DNA from 3 places in the Butyrivibrio sp. AE2005 genome. Region 3 is predicted to be linked to each of the others. Evidence: predicted binding sites of a transcription regulator. Region 3 holds the regulator's gene; each other region holds the start of a gene.
The links. Region 3 encodes HrcA, which represses chaperone genes, less so after heat shock. Its sites were predicted from a motif close to TGTTAGCACTCNNNNNNNNNGAGTGCTAACA; they were not measured.

Region 1: htpG (molecular chaperone HtpG) is a predicted target of HrcA. The motif match lies at 2,653-2,683, and genes of this name have one in related genera.
Region 2: DL92_RS0104380 (co-chaperone GroES) is a predicted target of HrcA. The motif match lies at 1,883-1,913, and genes of this name have one in related genera.

Annotation. Positions count from the first base shown of each region.
Region 1 is NZ_JMMD01000005.1:172,041-176,551, forward strand. It holds gene DL92_RS20140 (cache domain-containing sensor histidine kinase) at 1-1,489, shown strand, start outside; gene DL92_RS0106545 (response regulator) at 1,473-2,234, shown strand; gene htpG (molecular chaperone HtpG) at 2,785-4,511, shown strand, end outside.
Region 2 is NZ_JMMD01000003.1:189,291-193,801, forward strand. It holds gene DL92_RS0104365 (SseB family protein) at 1-323, shown strand, start outside; gene DL92_RS0104370 (hypothetical protein) at 403-729, opposite strand; cyclic di-GMP riboswitch class I at 938-1,024, shown strand; gene DL92_RS0104375 (hypothetical protein) at 1,093-1,758, shown strand; gene DL92_RS0104380 (co-chaperone GroES) at 1,958-2,242, shown strand; gene groL (chaperonin GroEL) at 2,268-3,890, shown strand; gene DL92_RS18185 (peptidoglycan recognition protein family protein) at 4,193-4,511, opposite strand, start outside.
Region 3 is NZ_KK366043.1:70,755-75,265, reverse strand. It holds gene dnaK (molecular chaperone DnaK) at 1-564, opposite strand, end outside; gene grpE (nucleotide exchange factor GrpE) at 646-1,335, opposite strand; gene hrcA (heat-inducible transcriptional repressor HrcA) at 1,355-2,389, opposite strand; gene DL92_RS0116145 (ABC transporter permease) at 2,929-3,639, opposite strand; gene DL92_RS0116140 (ABC transporter permease) at 3,648-4,373, opposite strand; gene DL92_RS0116135 (ABC transporter ATP-binding protein) at 4,358-4,511, opposite strand, start outside.

The sequences.
Region 1 (4,511 bases), on a different contig from region 3:
TATGACAAATGATGCCAGATACGGAATGATGGATATATTGAACGCGGCAGAAGGCGTGGATTCTGTTATGGCATTTAGAGAAGACGAGAAAATGGTCTCAACCAACAGAATTTCCTATGAGTATGATGATACGCTTATGAATTCGAGGGAGTGGAGAGATACCATATATTCCAACGAAGGAAGAGCAACCGTTACTCTGAATTGTGGCGGTGTTGCGAGGAGAATCGACGATAAGCCGCTGGTTACGATTGAGAGGGCGATAAATGACATCAATTCACAGAAGCGTATCGGAATAATGATGATGAACATATCGTCAAATGTTTTTCAGGATATGCTCAATCAGCTACGCTATGATAATATTTGTATCCTTGGCGCAGATGGATGTTTTATCGCAGGAAACGAGGAATATTTGAATTATTACAGTCCCGGTTTTGCGGTTGGCGGGATAAGGAATAAGAATATCAAAGTAGATAACAAGCGCATGCTTTTATCGGCATGCTGTGTTGATAATTATCCGATCGTTATAATGAGAGTATCAAAGTATGGAACAGAGGGCATACCGTATGGAATCCTGTATGTTCTGATGGTTCTTTTGCTCGTGTTTGTTGTTTTGGCGATTCACATGGGATTCTTTATCAAGACCGATATAACGGATCCCATATACAAGCTTTCCGAATCAATGGAAAAAAATAAGAGGACGGGTGACCTTAAGACTATTGATATTGATATGCCTTCAAGCGAGCTTGAAATGCTTAAGGACGATTACAATAATCTTATCGATCACGTCAACGAGCTTATCGGTACTTTGATCGAAAAGGAGAAGACTCTTCAGCGAGCTGAGATGAGAGTCTTGCAGGAACAGATCAAGCCGCATTTTTTGTACAATTCTCTTGAAACAATAGGTTTTCTTGCACTAGATGCGGGAGCGGTCAAGGTGCACGATTCACTTGAGGTACTCGGAAGTTTTTACAGAAATTTCCTGAGCAAGGGAGACAGGGTTATACCTCTTTCAAGGGAAGTGCAGATAGTTAAGGATTACCTGGCGCTTCAGAAGTTGCGCTACGGAGATATTTTTGAAGATGAGTATGATATAGATGAAAAGACCAATAAGTTTATTCTGCCAAAGCTGATACTTCAGCCGCTTGTGGAAAACAGTATATATCATGGCATCAGGATGAAAGGTGAGAAGGGAAGTATTAAAATAAGTTCTAAGCTTGAAGATGGTTTTCTTCATTTGAAAGTTCGTGACACAGGTGTTGGAATGACACAGGATCAGATTGACAAGATCTTGCACTCAGACAGAAATTTTAAAGGAGAGATTGAGGGCGAGAGTTTCGGGCTGTGGGGAACCATTGAAAGAATCAGGATTTATTGCGGAAGTAACGATGTTGTCAGGATTGATAGCGAAGTAGGGGAATACACTGAGATAGAGTTTATTATCTCGGAAGAAATGGCAATAAGGGGCGTAAGTGATGGACAGAAAATATAGGGTTATGATAATAGATGATGAGGAGTCGGCTCGGAAGCTTATGCGTGCAGCGATAAATTGGGGAGAGCTGGGCATGGAAGTTGTCGGAGAAGCGGCAAGCGGCATAGAAGCAATAAATGTTATTGACGACCTTAAGCCGGATATAGCATTTGTTGATATTTCAATGCCTTTCATGGACGGAATAGAATTTACCCAGACTGCGACGGGGCGATATCCGAATCTTGTAATAATAATAATGACAGCGATAAACCAGTTTGAGTATGCAAGGAGATGCGTAAGCCTTCCGGTATTTGACTATATGCTTAAGCCTATGGTCAGAACAGAGATCACAAAGGTCCTTGAGAGGGCAAAAAAGATGCTTGATGCATCAAACGATACATGGGAAGAACCAAAGAGCGAACCTGTTGTATTGTCTGCAGAAGAGAACAATACGACCGAACTGATAAAAAAATACGTTGAGGACAACTTTGCCGATTCAAAGCTAAATCTCGCATACATAGCACAACACTTTGGTTTTAGTGCAAGTTATCTCTCACGAAAATTCAAGCAGGAGACCGGCAGCAACTTCATCGAATACCTCACAGACCTTCGCATGAAAAAAGCCATGCAGATAGCCAGAGCCAACGTTAAGATGTATCAGGCCGCCGCCGAAGTCGGCATTCCCGATCCCAACTACTTCAGCCGCTGCTTCAAAAAATACGCCGGAATGAGCTACTCCGAGTACGTCTCCTCCAAATACGAATAAACTAAGTGCATCGTTCACAGCATCGCCATTTACAGACTGCCACACAGGCACCGCCGCACAGATGCATGGCCGAGCATTGCGAGAGAGCTTAGGATTTCATGCGGCTCCCAAATCTGCTCTGAAATTCCGCTTTTAGGCTCATTGTTTGACATTCGGTCCGCCCGATAGCCGGAGCCATAGGCTTATGTTTTTTCGCAATCACTCCGACTCACATTTTTATGGGGTTCCGATCGTTTTTCTTTTATGGCGCATGTTTCGACTAAACTCGCATCCCGATGTCTTTATCGGAAATGTAATAGCCCGCATGTGCGGGCGTATAAAAATAAACAAAGCCATCTCTGCAAGCTTAAAAAGTTTGCGAGAGTGGCTTTGCTTATTTTTATAGCTGTAAATGGCGAGGATTGAATCGATGCAGGCTTGTTAGCACTCATGTTTGGTGAGTGCTAATTTTTTATTGACTTTTGCGAGTGGGGGAATTAAACTTTTATTTGTACGGTGGAGGGAGACTGAGACTGTGCATATACTGAAATGATGCAAAGGAGTGAGAGTTATGGCTTCAAAAAAAGGTAATCTTTCAATCAATAGCGAGAATATGTTTCCGATAATAAAGAAATGGCTTTATTCGGATCATGACATTTTTTACAGGGAAGTAATTTCAAATGCCTGCGATGCGGTTACGAAGATCCGCAAGATGGATATGATGGGCGAGTATGAACTTCCTGAAGGTTTTAAGCCCCGTGTTGATGTGGTGCTCAATGATAAAGAGAAGACTATTAAGATTACGGATAACGGAATCGGTATGACAGCCGAGGAAGTTGAAGAGTATATCAATCAGGTGGCTTTTTCGGGAGCGACCGATTTCCTTAACAAGTATAAAGATAAGGCAAATGCCGATCAGATCATAGGACATTTCGGACTTGGTTTCTACTCAACATTTATGGTGTCTGATTCTGTTGATATCGATACACTTTCATATAAGTCAGATGCAGCGTCTGTTCACTGGACATGCGACGGCGGCTCTGATTTTGAGATGTCTGACGGAGAAAAGAAAGAGGTAGGAACTACAATTACCTTACATCTGTCGGATGACTGCCTTGAGTTCTGCAATGAGTACAAGGCAAGAGAAGTTATAGAAAAATACTGCTCATTCATGCCTTATGACATTTATCTTTCAAGAGAGAATGAAGAGGGAACAGAGACAATCAAGGCAAGCGAGAAGCTTGATTCGGATGTTGTGATAGAAGAAGTACATCCCGATAAGAAAGAGGGCGAGGACAAAGAGCCTGAGCTCGAGTACAAGATTAAGAGAAGACCTCAGCTTCTTAACGATACACATCCTCTTTGGGCTAAGACTCCCAAGGATTGTACAAATGAGGAGTATCTTGAGTTCTACAGAAAGGTGTTCCGCGATTATAAGGAGCCTCTTTTCTGGATCCACCTTAACATGGACTATCCGTTTAACTTAAAGGGTATCCTTTATTTCCCCAAGATCAACATGGAGTTTGAGTCAATCGAGGGAACAATCAAGCTTTACAATAACCAGGTATTTATCGCGGACAACATCAAGGAAGTTATTCCTGAGTATCTCATGCTCTTAAAGGGTGTGATCGACTGTCCCGACCTTCCGCTTAACGTTTCAAGAAGTGCGCTTCAGAACGACGGATTTGTTAAAAAGATTTCTGAGTACATCAGCAAGAAGGTAGCTGAGAAGCTTGCCGGACTTTGCAAGACAGATAAAGAAAACTATGACAAATACTGGGATGACATCAGTCCTTTCATCAAATACGGTTGTCTTAAGGACGACAAGTTCTGCGAGAAGATGAACGACTACATCCTCTTTAAGAATCTTGACGGTAAGTACCTCACACTTCCCGAAGCTCTTCAGATCAACAAAGAGGCTGAAGATAGAGCGGCATCCGACGATCCGAAGGGAGTCGATGATGACGCCTATGCCAATGATGCCGAAGAGTCGAGCCGGAACGGCGAAGACGATTCGATGCATCAGACGGCTAGAAGCGACGCAGATAAGTCCGAAGACAAGAAGGATGAGAAAGAGGAAAAAGAGCCTCGTATCATCTACTACGTAACAGATGAGCAGCAGCAGAGCCAGTACATCAAGATGTTCAAGGCTCAGAAGATGGAAGCTTTCGTAATGAAGCACAACATCGATACTCCTTTCATGCAACAGCTTGAGAGCAAGAATGAGGGAATCAGCTTTAAGAGAATCGATGCCGATCTTACAGATACATTTAAGAGTAAGACATCCAAGAAAGCTGC
Region 2 (4,511 bases), on a different contig from region 3:
CGTTTCTGGTGCCTGTCAAAGGGATGGACCAGATTGCCAAAAGAATTGATGCAAAGGGTTCGGTGAAAAAGGGGACAAAGATTTCCATTCCCTGCCTTTCCAAAGGAAGCGGAAAGAATGAAACTAACGCAACTCCGGTATTTACCGACTGGGATGAATTTAATAAGGTTTATTCCCAGGAAGAGTGGGGCGGCTGGATCTGGAAAGCATCGGATCTTATGGGCGCGCCTGAAGATATGATTGTTGTTAATTCGGGATCGCTTGGCTTTGAGATGTCCAAGGGCATGATCAGAAAAATGCTCGGACGAAAGAAACTTATGTAAATATTTTAGGTATATAAAACCTCCTGTCATTAGAAGTTGGCAGGAGGTATTATTATGAGCTTTTTTGATGTTTTGACATTCAATTTTGGGAATGCTTTGTATCCGGACTTTCATCTTCGGTATCATTCGTAAGAAGCGTGTTTTTCATATATGAATAGTTGATGAGCCTTTCGGCATACTGCTCCGCGATATTATATGCAAAAGATATCTTTCGGATATTTGAATCAATATCGTGCATTGTTATGTTGATCTTGGCTGCCATCATGCGTACGTAGCTTTTGTTGGCGGGATCAAGCTCCATTTTTTCGAACTTTGCCAGGAGTTCATTGATCTCTTTTCTGCAGCTCTCAAGTTCTTTTTTATGCGATGTAAGTTCATCATTGATGAATATTATTTTAGTTTCCATAGCATTTTCCAATCTTAGAGACGAAGTTTCTCTACATTTTTGTAAAATATATGTTAATAAAATGATTATAAATAATTTTTCCGAATGATGCAAGAGTTTGTGCCATAAAAGTGGATTATAAGGCTGAAATATTTGCAAATAAAGGAGAATGCCTGATATGGGGTGGCTGAGATTGATAATATTTTACAGTTATGTTAAAATTAACATATATAAAACAGGGCAAACATATAGCAATGTATGGGCGCAAAGTCGTAAATCTTTTATATTTATATAAAGAGATGGTTTGACTGCAAAATAGCGGGGTGATCTGCTGTTTGTGCGGTCTTTTTTGTTAGTTGGGGTTTTTGAAAGGGAGTTGGTTGTATGAAAAAAAGAATTTTGACATGTTTAATGGCAACAGTGCTGATGTTCGCACTTTCCGGATGTGATGAGCTACCTGAAATAGAGGGACTGCCCGAAATCGAGGGATTACCGGATATAGAGGAAGTATCCGATATAGGTGAATTTGTTGAGTCTTTTATCAATGATGAAAAGGATATTGACATAGAAGGATTATTTAGTGAAAGCAGCTCGGAAGAATCATCCGATGGAGCTTCGGGAGAAGAAGCGGCTACGGAAGCAACTTCCGAGGAACCTGAGCTTCCTGCCGGTTCTTTTGAATACAACGGAAAAGTTGCTTCAATAAATGATGATATTGAAACGATACTGAGTGTTATCAGTACGGAAGATAATCAGACGGGCGATAATTCCGGAAATATCTATTATATTGATACCGATAGAATGATTCTTTTCACTGAAGAGGTCGATGGGGTTAAAAAGCCTGCACAGCTTACGGTTCATGATGAGAACTTAAAGACTTCCAAAGGCATTTCCGTCGGAAGTACGGAAGAAGAATTAAGAGCCGCTTACGGAGAGCCTTCAAGTGAAGCTGATGAGGGAAGCCATATCATGAATTATGATTTCAAGGACTGCGGAATCACGTTTGCAGTGGATGATAAGATTGTTGCGATTACGTATTTTAAGCCATAAAAAAGTATATGATGCAAAAGAGAGAAAAAAAGAGAATATGAAAGAAAAAACGCGAATATAATAAATATGGTATTATATTCGCGTTTGCACATATAAAGCGAAGTCACTAATATATGTTCTTAGAGGTTAGCACTCAACTTAAAAGAGTGCTAACAATTAAAAAGATTATTCAAACCATCATATAAAGGAGGCATTTGTAATGAAATTACAACCACTTGCAGACAGAGTTGTATTAAAGCAGCTTGAAGCAGAAGAGACAACAAAATCAGGAATCGTACTTCCCGGAGCAGAGAAGGAGAAGCCTCAGCAGGCAGAAGTTATCGCTGTCGGACCCGGTGGAGTAGTTGACGGTAAAGAAGTTACTATGCAGGTTAAGAAGGGTGACAATGTTATCTATTCAAAATATGCCGGAACAGAAGTAAAGCTTGATGATGTAACATACATTATTGTTAAGCAGAACGATATACTTGCTATCATTAAATAATCAAACACATTCGGAGGATAAATAAATGGCAAAGACAATTAAGTACGGCGCAGACGCCCGCACAGCTATGGTGGAAGGCGTTAATAAGCTTGCAGATACAGTCAGAGTTACAATCGGACCTAAGGGTAGAAACGTAGTTCTTGATAAATCATACGGTGCACCTACAATCACAAACGACGGTGTTACAATTGCAAAAGAGATCGAGCTTGAAGATGCTTATGAGAACATGGGCGCTCAGCTTGTAAAAGAAGTTGCTACAAAGACAAACGATGTAGCAGGTGACGGAACAACAACAGCTACAGTTCTTGCACAGGCAATGATCAATGAAGGTGTTAAGAACCTTGCTGCAGGTGCTAACCCCATCGTACTCAGAAAGGGCATGAAGAAGGCTACAGAGTGCGCTGTTGAAGCAATCGGAAAGATGGCTACAAAGGTTAAGGGCAAGGATCAGATTATGAGAGTTGCCGCTGTTTCATCTGGAGATGATGAAGTAGGACAGATGATCGCTGACGCTATGGAGAAGGTTTCAAACGACGGCGTTATCACAATCGAAGAGTCAAAGACAATGCAGACTGAGCTTGACCTTGTAGAAGGAATGCAGTTTGACAGAGGATATATTTCAGCATACATGGCTACAGATATGGATAAGATGGAAGCAAATCTTGAAGATCCTTATGTTCTTATCACAGATAAGAAGATTTCAAACATTCAGGATATCCTCCCTCTTCTTGAGCAGATCGTTAAGACAGGATCTAAGCTCCTTATCATTGCCGAGGATGTAGACGGTGAGGCTCTTACAACACTTATCGTTAACAAGCTTCGCGGAACATTCAATGTAGTAGCGGTTAAGGCTCCCGGATACGGTGACAGAAGAAAAGCTATGCTTGAGGATATCGCAATCCTTACAGGTGGTAAGGTTATTTCTTCAGACCTTGGCCTTGAGCTTAAGGATACAACACTTGATGACCTCGGAAGAGCTAAGAGCATCAAGGTAGAAAAAGAGAAGACAACAATCGTTGACGGTCTTGGAGAGAAAGATGAGATCGCAGCAAGAGTTGCTCAGATCAAGAAGCAGATTGAAGATACAACATCAGATTTCGATAAAGAAAAGCTTCAGGAGAGACTTGCTAAGCTTGCAGGCGGTGTAGCCGTTATCAGAGTAGGTGCTGCAACAGAGACTGAAATGAAAGAAGCTAAGTACAGAATGGAAGACGCTCTCAACGCTACAAGAGCTGCTGTAGAAGAAGGTATCATCTTCGGTGGTGGATCGGCTTATATCCACGCATCTAAGGAAGTTGAGAAGCTTGCAGCAAGCCTTGAGGGAGATGAGAAGACAGGTGCTAACGTAGTTCTTAAGGCACTTGAGGCTCCTCTTTTCCACATCGCTAACAACGCAGGTCTTGACGGATCTGTTATCGTTAACAAGGTTAAAGAGAGCAAAGTCGGCGTAGGCTTCAATGCATACTCAGAAGAGTACGTAGACATGGTTAAGGACGGAATCATCGATCCTGCCAAGGTTACAAGAAGCGCTATCCAGAACGCTACATCCGTTGCATCAAGCTTCCTTACAACAGAAGCAGCCGTAGCAACAATCAAAGAACCCGCTCCCGCAATGCCCGCTGGGGGACCCGGTATGGGGATGATGTAAGCGATAACGAGCAAAACTCGCCAAGCACATAATCAATCGCCACGTAGTGGTCAAAATAAAAAAGAGAACTGCCCTCAAGCTTGCTTGAAAGGGCAGTTCTCTTTTTTATTTTGAAAAGCTCCGAAGGAGCGTGATTGATTATGCGCTTGGCAGAGCTTTGCGACAACGGACGACAAGAGAAAAAGCACCACATCGTACTGATTATTTATAAGCAATGTACGATGTGGTGCTTTTTTCTTGTATGGGCGCTCGCACTATGCCATCATCGCATAGCCGCTCGCAATTCCCCAACTCACACTCTTTTAATAATAAATCTCTTCATACTCCTCAACCGGTGTCTCATACGAATACTCTATATATTCCGCATTATCTGCATAATAATCATTAGATTCACTATAATCTACATCCTCACTATTCTCCGCAGAATAATCTTCAGTATCATCTTCAGTATCATCACTATCATCCAGACCATAATTTATGTCGTCTTCAGATGCATGCTTGGGATATGTACTTGTAACTTCTTTTCCCTCTTCGGCAGCCTTTAGATCTGCCTTAAACTGATCCCACTTTTCCGGATTTTTTACATAATACATCGGACACTCTTTTCCGGTAACTTCGTAA
Region 3 (4,511 bases):
TTCGATGACACCGTCACCGATCTCGATGATTGATACGTCGAATGTACCACCACCAAGGTCATAAACCATAATCTTCTGCTCTTTCTCGTTATCAAGTCCGTATGCAAGTGCAGCTGCTGTAGGCTCGTTGATGATTCTCTTAACCTCAAGACCTGCGATCTTACCTGCGTCCTTTGTAGCCTGACGCTGTGCGTCATTGAAATATGCGGGAACTGTGATTACAGCTTCTGAAACTTTTTCGCCGAGGTACTGCTCTGCATCAGCTTTGAGCTTCTGAAGGATCATAGCTGAAATCTGCTGAGGAGAGTACTTTTTTCCATCAATGGTACGACCGTTGTCTGTACCCATATCTCTCTTGATTGAAGAGATTGTATTGTCTGCATTTGTAACTGCCTGACGCTTAGCGGGTTCACCAACTATTCTCTCGCCATTCTTTGTGAAAGCAACGATTGAAGGTGTTGTTCTGGCTCCCTCTGCATTAGCGATAACAGTAGGCTTTCCGCCTTCCATAACTGCTACGCAGCTATTTGTTGTACCTAAGTCGATACCGATAATTTTACTCATTTCTACTTTTCCTCCGTTATAAAAATTGAATTATTTACGTATTGATATACAGTGATATTGATTTGTTTTTTTCTATACCACTCACTGGGTAACACCAACCATGCTGTGTCTGAGCACGGTGTCGTGGAACATATATCCCTTTTGAAGTTCCTGTGCAACAATTCCGGATTCATATTCCTCGCTTTCCACCTGCATAACCGCGTTGTGGAAGTTGGGATCGAATTCTTTTCCCACAGCTTCAATCGGGGTTACTCCAAGATCTTCCATCTGCTTCATAAGCTGTTTATAGATCTTGTTCATACCGTCTGCAAAGGCTCCGTCTTTCTCATCTTCGGGAACCGCCTGAAGTCCTCGCTCAAAATTATCTATTACAGGGAGAAGCTTCTCGAGAATGCTTCCCTGGCCCTGCTCAAACATCTGGGCTTTTTCTTTGTCAGTTCTTTTTCTGAAATTATCAAACTCAGCAACCTGTCTTATAAGTCTGTCATTTAGTTCATCAATTTTTTCTTTGAGAGGGTCCTTTTTTTCTTTTTTATTAAAAAGACCTTTCTTCTTATCTCCTGATTCTTCTTCGGAAGTTTCTTCATTTTCTTCCGCGGAAGCTTCCTCTTCAGAAGCTTCTGCCTCGGCTTCGGCTTTTTCAGCAGCCTCCTTATTCTCCTTGGCTTCCTCTTCAAGCTCTTCCATGATCTCTTCGAGAACTTCCTTCTCCTGCTCGTTTACTTCCTTAGCAGGTTTATCGTGAACTTTTTTCTTATCTGTACTGCTCAATTTAACTTTGCCTCCTCATCTAGCTCTTTTTCCTATAAAGTTCATCAAGAGCGTATCTCATATTCTTAAGTGTCGAAATAACTTTGTCGTAGTCCATTCGCTTAGGGCCGATTATTCCGACGGTACCTTTCATTCCGTCACCAAGTTCGTATGTTGCGGTAACAACGCTGCAATCCTTCATCGCCTGAACCGGAGTTTCGTTTCCTATATAGACCTGAATGCCTGTCTCTTCTTCATCAGCAGAGAGCGTGTTCTCAACGATACTGTTAAGATCTTTGGCATCCTCAAACGTGCTTATCAGCTCACTCGCTTTGGCACTGTCCGTAAGTTCCGGATACTTGAAGATGTTCATCGTTCCGCTTGTATATATCTGAAGATCGTCATCCGCCGTGATTGACTCTGCCGCAGCATCAATGACGTTTCCTATGATCTCACTGTGTATTCCGGCTTCCTGCTTAACCGCCGCTATAAGTCCGAGGTTAATATCTTCAACCGCAAGGCCGTCCAATCTTGTATTAAGCAAGATGTTGAGCTTAAGCATCGTGGCGTCATCAAGCATTTCCTCTACATTTATAAACTTGTTCTTGATGACATTGCCCTCTATTACTATGGTTGCAAGAAGGTGTTCCTCATCGACCTTTGATATCTGTATGAATTTAAGTTTGTTCTTTCTGATCTGTGGTGCCGAGATCATCGTTGCGTAGTTGGTATCAACGGCAAGTGTCTTGGCAACTTTCTTAAGGAGCGTCTCAAGCTTCTCTTCTTTATCAAGAAGCATCTCCTTCATATTCTCTACTTCCTGCTCTTTGTCACGAAGCATCTCGTCTACATAGACGCGGTAACCCTGATCTGAAGGAATACGTCCCGCCGATGTATGCGGCTGAATAATAAGCCCCATCTCTTCGAGGTCCGCCATCTCATTTCTTATAGTAGCGGAACTAAGATTAAGATCCGTATACTTGGAAATTGTACGGCTTCCCACAGGTTCGCCTGTCTCAAGGTAATTTCTGACTATCGCATGAAGTATTTTTCTTTTTCTCTCGTCTAATTCCAAAGTGTCCACCTTCCTATGTATTCACCGGTTAAATTCATTGGACGGTAACTGTTTTCTTATGTGTTAGCACTCACTTGACTTGAGTGCTAACATCTTCTGTATCATAAATTATCACTCCGGACCATTAATGTCAACATACCTTTTCTAAAAAGTATATAAAGTGGTGGCTTACATGACGCTGGGACTTGAAGGCATATGTTCAAAAATGCTTGTGTTCGGCTGCGCAGTGATTTTCATAATTTTCCAAGAAAATTTGAAAATCATCTTGCTCGTCCGAGATCTGCACATTTTCGAACATATGCCTTCAAGTCCCGGCTGGTTATGGAAAACCACTACTAAATAAAGTGCTTCTTTATAGTATATGATATCTTAGATGAAACTACAGAAATCCGCACTTGCTGCAGATTTCGTGAAAAAGTGATTCAAGAGTCAACCAAGCCCCATCGACGAAGTCGATTTTAATTGGCTTGGTTGATGCATTCTTGAACTTCATGTTCAAGAATGTATAGATTCCTGAACGACATAATTTGAAATAATGATTAGACCATGCTTTCCAGAAGGTTGGGAATTACTTGGATTTTCTTTTTTATAAGAAATTCACTTAATACAAAAAGGGTTATCATGTAGGTTATGGCAATAGGGCTAAGTCCCCTGTAAAAAAGAGCGTGTTCGAAGCCATACCATGGGTTGAGCCAGGAAATTCCCAGCGGGTTAAGGATGCTGGCAAAGATGGTCGCTATGACTGATATCAGCATTGAGCAGAGGCGGCTTTTGAACAATATTATTATCAAGCCAACGATATTTATCAGTGAAAAAATAGTCAGCACCGAGAGAACAATCCACTTCCACTCTTTTAACAGTGTAAGCAAGGGATTTCCGCCTTTTAGGGCAACAAATATCATGGTTATCGCAGCTGCCAATATGAAATAGAAAAGATTTATAAGTCTGACAGTCAAAAGTTTCATCGTATAGATCTTATTTATTGAAATATTAGTGAAATAAGAATTTGCGATTCCACAATTTGTCTCTTCTATAGAGAAGCTCTCCGAAACCACAACTGATATAAATATAGGGAAAATAAGGGTCGAAAAAAGATCCATCGCAGTAACATGTATGATATCGCATGTTATTTCTTTTACCATGAGCCCCAAATATCCCTGAAACAAAACAGACAGGATTGTCAGAACAACTCCGATTACGAGTATCCCGGAACCTTTAATTTTTCTTAGTTCAAATCTTAAATAATCCATGTTCCCTCCTATGAGTAGAACTTTTTCCCACTTATATATACAAAAGTAGCGCCGATTGCAATATTCAGTAATGAGGATGTAGCAAGGAACTTTGCATTATATACATTTCCGGATTCAAATGCGTACGTTCCGGCAACCGTTCCGATGTAATTTGCAATATGTACGATTTCTCTGATCGGTCCGAGAATGTAGACAAGCAGAAGTCCTGACACAACGGCTATGGGGAAGTTTTTGACATATAGTTGAATACAGTATTGAAGTATATAACAGAATGTATTTATGAAAAAAACTATGACCAGAACACTTCCAAGCATTCTGAAATCTATATCTGCGCGAATTAAGAGCTTTGAAATCGGAATGTATAAAACAATAGAAAAAAGTATGTAGATGCTCTGATACAGCATAAATACGATGAATTTGGCCACAACAAGTTTCTTGCCGTCAAACAGTTTTGTCATCAGAAGATCCCAGGTATCATTTATATATTCTTTTGTCAGAATCATGTATCCGACAAACATCGCGCAAAAGAGCCCGACAAGCGCATTTATACCGATGAAAAAATATAGATTCACTCCGTTTTTTCCGTATAATGCAAGTACATCCTCGTTAGTCACATCAAACTTGCATAAGACCGCTACAATCAAGTTACATAACACCGCAAAGCCGGTTATCACATATGTTACGCACTTGTCAGCCTGTATCTTTTTTATTTCTTCTCTTATAAGACACTGCATATGCCACCTCTTCCTTTTCCGGTAAGCGTCAGATATATGCTTTCAAGGCTGTTGTTTGGCGACACCTCATATACTTCAACATTTGCATCAATAAGAAGTTTTAAGAGTGCAGGTATTTTTTCTTTTGCCATCTCCATA